2 linked regions of the Saccharothrix espanaensis DSM 44229 genome follow. The protein of the gene in region 1 interacts with the protein of each later gene in a pairwise test. Links are inferred from orthologs where the notes say so. Each region holds a gene or a part of one and is shown on either strand. Other genes may lie near its edges.

Region 1 (3,015 bases):
CGGCGGACAGCGCCGCCTCGCCGTCGGCGGTGTAGAGCAGCAGCCGGTCGGGCAGCACCTCGACGCGGTCGGCGATGCCCTCGACGGGGACCGGGTCCTGCCCGCCGGGCGGGAAGCGCAGTTCGAGCACCTCGCGGGTCGAGTACCGGTGGATCAGCTCGGCGGGCGAGCCCTCGGCGGCGATCCGGCCGCCGTCCATCACCACCAGCCGGTCGCAGAGCTGTTCGGCCTCGTCCATGTAGTGGGTGGTGACGATCAGCGTGACGCCGTTCTGCTTGAGCCGGAACAGCCGGTCCCACAGCAGGTGGCGGGCCTGCGGGTCGAGACCGGTGGTCGGCTCGTCGAGGACCACCAGCTCGGGGTCGTTGACCAGCGAGCGGGCGATGGTCAGCCGGCGCTTCATGCCGCCGGAGAGCGGTTCGACCTCGTCGTCGGCGCGGTCGGCGAGCTGGGCGAACTCCAGCAGCTCGACGGCCTTGGCGCGGACGTGCGCCTTGGACAGGCCGAAGTAGCGGCCGTAGACCTCCAGGTTCTGCCGGACGGTCAGCTCGGTGTCGAGGTTGTCCTGCTGGGGCACGACGCCGAGCCGGGCGCGGATCCGCGGGCCGTCGCGGTCCGGGTCCATGCCCAGCACGGTCAGCTCGCCGCCGGTGCGCGGGGACACGCAGGACACCATCCGCATGGTGGACGACTTGCCCGCGCCGTTGGGGCCGAGGAACCCGAACGCCTCGCCCTTGCCCACCGCCACGTCGATGCCCCGGACCGCCTCGAACGCACCGAAGTGCTTCGTCAGGTTGCGGGCTTCTACGAGGGTGGTGGTCACGAACGTCACGGTAGCGGCGGGGTACGACAAACTTCGTGGCGATTTTAGGGTTGGTGCCATGGGGATCGATCTGACCTGGCCTTCCGCCGCCGGCGAACGGCTGCTCGCAGAGGTGCACGAGGTGCTGCACGCGGTCGTCGCGGCCGGTGGCGCGATCGGGTGGCTGGAGCCGCCGGGGCGGGCGGAGACCGACGCGTGGGTCGAGTCGGTGCTGGAGCAGACCCGGGCCGGCGACGCGGCGCTGGTGGTCGCGGAGGTGGACGGCGTCGTGCGCGGGACGGCGTGCTGGGTGCGCTCGCCCGGCCAGGTGTTCGAGCACACGGCGGAACTGGGGCGGGTGACCGCACACCCGTCGGCACGGGGCCTGGGGCTGGGTTCGCTGCTCGTGTCGGCCGTGGTGGGGAACGCCCGTGCGGCGGGGATCGAGCAGTTGAAGCTCGGTGTGCGGGGCAACAACCACGGCGCGATCGAGCTGTACGAGCGGCTCGGGTTCCGCGAGTGGGGCCGGCTGCCTTACGCGATCGCGGTGGGCGACGCGCGGTACGACGAGGTGCGCATGGCGATGCCGCTGGGCTTCCCGGAGGACGTGGTGCTGCACGGGTCCGCTGCGGGCGGGCAGGGGTCGTCGCCGCGGCGCAAGGCGTGAAACGCCGAACGGCCCAGGTCGGGCGACCCGGGCCGTTCGGCAGCGTCAGCTCAGAGGTTGGGGAACCAGAGCTTGATCTCGCGCTCGGCCGACTCCGCCGAGTCGGAGCCGTGGACCAGGTTGAACTGGACCTCCAGCCCGAAGTCGCCGCGGATCGTGCCCGGCGTGGCCTTCTCCACCGGGTCGGTGCCGCCGGCCAGCTGGCGGAACGCCGGGATCGCCCGGGTGCCCTCCACGACCAGCGCCACCAGCGGGCCGCCGGTGATGAACTCGACCAGGTCGCCGAAGAACGGCTTGCCGTCGTGTTCCGCGTAGTGCTGCTCGGCGGTCGCGCGGTCCACGGTGCGCAGTTCGAGCGCGGCCAGGGTCAGGCCCTTGCGCTCGATGCGGGAGATGACCTCGCCGACCAGGCCGCGGCTGACGCCATCGGGCTTGACCAGGACCAGGGTGCGCTCGCTCACGGCCGTCAGTACTCCTTCGTACGGGATCGTGCAAGTGAGAGAAGGGTAGCCGGAGCCACGACGGCACCGACCGTGCCCACCGGGTAACCGCGCCCGACAGGCCGAGCCCATCCAGTCATCGTCCGACGTCCGACTCAGCGGGTGCGGGTCATCCGGCGGTGCGATAGTGCCGGCCGTGACCACTGAGAAGTCGGGTGCGGGGACCACGCTCACGGGTGCCGCGGTGCTGTTCGTGCTGCTTCGGCTGCTGGCCGTGTCCGGGTATGACTGGCACACGACGTTCGCGCTTCTGCACACCCTCGACTTGGAGGACGCGCCGGGGCTGTTCCTCGGCACGTTCATGGCCGACCGGCGGATCAGTACGGTGTTGTTGATCCTCACCGTGCCACTGGCCGCCTTCTACGCCGCCGCGACCCGCTCCCGTACCGCGCCGCTCGTGGTCACGGTGTTGATCGCGTTTCTCGTGGCGCACGTCCTGACCTACCACCAGTGGTGGGTGCCAGCGTTGGCCGTTGTGCTGGCTCTGGCCGTAGCGGTGGTGGCGGCACGGCGGCGCAATGACGAGCCGGGGCCGGCGAAGTTCGTGTTGCACCGGATCGGGTGGATCGTGGGCGGGATGGCGCTTATCGTGGCCGCGGTCGTGTCCACGCCGTGGGTGCCGCGGGAACACATCGAGACGACGAGCGGGCCCATTGAGGCGTACGTGGTGGAGACCAGCCCGGGATTCCTGAAGGTGCTCGTCGCGGACAATCAGGAGTTTCGGATCCTGCGCGACGACGAAGTGCGTTCGCGGGTCGAGCTGACCGACCACTAGCACGGTGTCCAGCCCCACGTCGGCCGGCGCGCGCAGGTGGGTCATGCCGGCCGATGAGAAGTCCCGGACGTGCAGTTCGGTGGTTCCGTGCTCGGTCTGGTCGCCGAGCAGGCCGCGCGTCGCGCACCCCGAACACCGGTTTCCCGCGCAGGTGCGGAGACTTCGGGGTCACCTCTGCGGTCGACGGCTCCAGCGGCAGCACCTTCCCGGCGTACTCCAGGCGGTAGCCGTCCGAGGGCACCACCGGGACGTCCCACACCGTCCACTCCCG
Region 2 (3,117 bases), 6.5 Mb from region 1 along the record:
CCGCCACCTGCGCAGGCTCCGGCGCGAGCTGTCCGAGCGGCGGGCCCTGGTGGCGTCCACGCTGGCGGCGGCCGGGGTGTCGGTGCTGGGCGACGACGCGGGCGCGCACGTGGTCGTGCTGCTCGACGACGCCCAGGCCGAACGCGACCTGCTGGCCGCCGCCGAGGCGCGCGGCCTGCGGCTGGACGGGCTCGGCCGGCACCACGCCGCGCGGCCCAAGGTGTTCGGCGTCGCCATCGGGTACGGGGCGTGCTCGCGCGAGCAGCTCACCGCCGCCCTGCCGGTGCTGGCCGAACTCCTGAGTTCGACCGTTGAGCCATCCGGGTAGGGTCGGAAACCATGACACGACGCAAGACCAAGGTCGCCGTGGTGTTCGGCGGGCGCAGCAGCGAGCACATGGTCTCCTGCCTGTCGGCCGGCAGCATCCTCCCGCACCTGGACCGGGACCGGTTCGAGGTGGTGCCCGTGGGTATCACGCACGACGAGGGCCGCTGGGTGATCGGTGCCGACGACACCAAGGCGCTGGAGGTGCACGACCGCCGGCTGCCGACGGTCGACTCCCTGGTCCCGGTCTCCGGCGGCGAGCTGGTCCCGGTGTCGCCCGACCAGGTGCTCGGCGACGTGGACGTGGTGTTCCCCGTGCTGCACGGCGCGTGGGGCGAGGACGGCACCGTGCAGGGCCTGCTGGAACTCGCGGCGATCCCGTACGTGGGGCCGGGCGTGCTGGCCTCCGCGGTCGCCATGGACAAGGAGTTCACCAAGAAGCTGCTGCGCGACGCGGGCCTGCCGGTGGGCGAGTTCGCGATCCTGCGCCGCGACCAGGAGACGCTGTCGACCCAGGACCGCGAGCGCCTGGGCCTGCCGGTGTTCGTGAAGCCGGCCCGCGCCGGGTCGTCGGTCGGCATCTCGAAGGTGGTCGACTGGTCCCACCTGGACAGCGCGATCGCGTTGGCGCGCAAGACCGACCCGAAGGTCATCATCGAGGCCGCGGTGTCCGGGCGCGAGGTCGAGTGCGGCGTCCTGGAGTTCCCCGACGGCCGGGTCGAGGCGTCGCTGGTGGCCGAGCTCCGGGTCGTCGGCGGTGCGGTCGACTGGTACGACTTCGACGCCAAGTACCTCGACGACGTGTGCGAGTTCGACCTCCCGGCCAAGCTCGACGACCGGGTCGCGGCGGGCCTGCGCGAGCTGGCCGTGACGGCCTTCCGGGCGCTGGACTGCCAGGGCCTGGCCCGCGTCGACTTCTTCGTCACCGACTACGACGAGCTGGTCGTCAACGAGGTCAACACGATGCCGGGCTTCACCCCGATCTCGATGTACCCGCGGATGTGGGCCGAGACCGGCATCGACTACCCGACCCTGCTGACCACCCTGGTCGACACCGCGCTCGCCCGGGGAACCGGCCTGCGCTGAGCTCCCCCGGTACCGGGGGAACAGGCGGCGCGTGCCACGACGGCACGCGCCGCGGGCGTCTTACGGGAGCTTCCAGTCGACCGGCTCGGCGCCCTGCTGGACCAGGAGTTCGTTGGCCCGGCTGAACGGCTTGGAGCCGAAGAAGCCGGCCGCCGCCGAGAGCGGGGACGGGTGCGCCGACTCCACGCACGGGAACGGCTCCAGCAGCGGCTTGAGGTTGCGGGCGTTGCGGCCCCACAGGATGGCCACGAGGGGTTCCTCGCGCGCCGCCAGTGCCTTGATCGCCTGCTCGGTCACGGCCTCCCAGCCCTTGCCCTGGTGGGAGTTGGACTTCCCCGGCTGCACGGTGAGCGCCCTGTTGAGCAGCAGGACCCCCTGCTCGGTCCACGGGGTCAGGTCGCCGTTGGTGGGCTTGGGGTACCCCAGGTCCTCCACGTACTCGCGGTAGATGTTGATCAGGCTCTTCGGGATCGGCCGGGTCTCCGGCGACACCGAGAAGCTCAGGCCCACCGCGTGCCCCGGTGTCGGGTACGGGTCCTGACCGACGATCAGCACGCGCACACCGTGGAACGGCTGCTGGAACGCGCGCAGCACGTTCTCGCCGGCCGGCAGGTAGGTGCGACCCGCGGCGACCTCCTCGCGGAGGAACTCGCCCATCTTCGCGATCTGATCGGCGACCGGCGCGAGTGCCTGCGCCCAGCCGGCTTCCATGACTTCCTCAAGCGGACGTCCCACGATCGGGCACTTTAGCTCAGTCGACGCGGCGCAGATCTTTGCGGTACGTCAAGATGTTGGCCACGTACTTGTCGACGGCGAACTGCCACGCGCCGTCGGGCACCACGTACCCCTCGCGGACCTTCGCCGGCACGCCCAGCGCCATCGACCGGGCGGGCACGTGGCCGTTGAACGACACCACGGCCCCCGCGCCGACGATCGCGCCCGTCTCCACCACCGAACCGTTGAGCACCACCGATCCCGAGGCGATCAGGCAGCGGTCGGCGACGGTCGCGCCCTCGATGTGCACGTTGTGCCCGATGACGCACTCCTCGCCGATCAGCGCCGGGTGCACCTCGGTGCAGTGCACGACCGTGCCGTCCTGGATGGACGTGCGCGCGCCGACCTCGATGCGGCCGTAGTCGCCGCGCAACACCGCCTGCGGCCACACGGACGCGTGCGCGTGGATCCGCACGTCGCCGATCACGGTCGCGTCGGGGTGCACGTACGCGTCCGGGTGGATCACCGGTTCGTGCTCGCCCAGCGCGTAGATCGCCACCGAGGCCCTCCTAGAGTTCTTTCGCGAAGCACAGGCTGTCGGGATTTTCCCGGTAGTAGCCGAAGTTGTCGATCCGCCGGTACCCGCTGGACTGGTACAGCCCGATCGCCTCCGGCTGCGGCCGCCCGGTCTCCAGCACCATGCGGGTGCGGCCCGCGGCGCGCGCCGACGACTCCAGCCCGGCCAGGACCACCCGCGACAAACCCCTGCCGCGCGCCGAATCGGTCGTGTACATCCGTTTGATCTCGGCGTCGCCGGGGCGCAGCGAGTCGCGTGCCTCGTCGTGGGCACGCCACCCGCCGCACGCGACCGGCGCGTCGTCGAGGTAGCCGACGACGAAGTGGCCCAGCGGGGCGGCGAACTGCGCCGGGTCGACCGGCGTGTGGTCCTCGCCGCCGTAGCGCACGACGAAGACCTGCTGGAGCTCGGCGATC

Evidence for each region.
Region 2: the proteins of ndk (region 1) and BN6_RS34625 interact in binary tests that used the Escherichia coli proteins (3 or more experiments, as listed by UniProt). The link is inferred for Saccharothrix espanaensis DSM 44229 from one-to-one orthologs.

Annotation. Positions count from the first base shown.
Region 1 is NC_019673.1:1,472,764-1,475,778, reverse strand. The notes cover bases 226-2,924. They hold ndk (nucleoside-diphosphate kinase), read right to left. Parts: upstream 1,931-2,924; coding sequence 1,520-1,930; downstream 226-1,519. Other genes in these bases: BN6_RS06920 (hypothetical protein), read left to right, coding at 2,154-2,744; BN6_RS06930 (GNAT family N-acetyltransferase), read left to right, coding at 882-1,469; BN6_RS06935 (ABC transporter ATP-binding protein), read right to left, coding at 226-823. In the rest of the region: more of BN6_RS06935, read right to left, coding at 1-225. UniProt on the Escherichia coli protein: Major role in the synthesis of nucleoside triphosphates other than ATP. The ATP gamma phosphate is transferred to the NDP beta phosphate via a ping-pong mechanism, using a phosphorylated active-site intermediate.
Region 2 is NC_019673.1:7,935,321-7,938,437, reverse strand. The notes cover bases 310-3,110. They hold BN6_RS34625 (uracil-DNA glycosylase), read right to left. Parts: upstream 2,149-3,110; coding sequence 1,471-2,148; downstream 310-1,470. Other genes in these bases: BN6_RS34615 (GNAT family N-acetyltransferase), read right to left, coding at 2,694-3,110; BN6_RS34620 (gamma carbonic anhydrase family protein), read right to left, coding at 2,162-2,683; BN6_RS34630 (D-alanine--D-alanine ligase family protein), read left to right, coding at 340-1,410; pdxR (MocR-like pyridoxine biosynthesis transcription factor PdxR), read left to right, coding at 310-328. In the rest of the region: more of pdxR, read left to right, coding at 1-309; more of BN6_RS34615, read right to left, coding at 3,111-3,117. UniProt on the Escherichia coli protein: Excises uracil residues from the DNA which can arise as a result of misincorporation of dUMP residues by DNA polymerase or due to deamination of cytosine.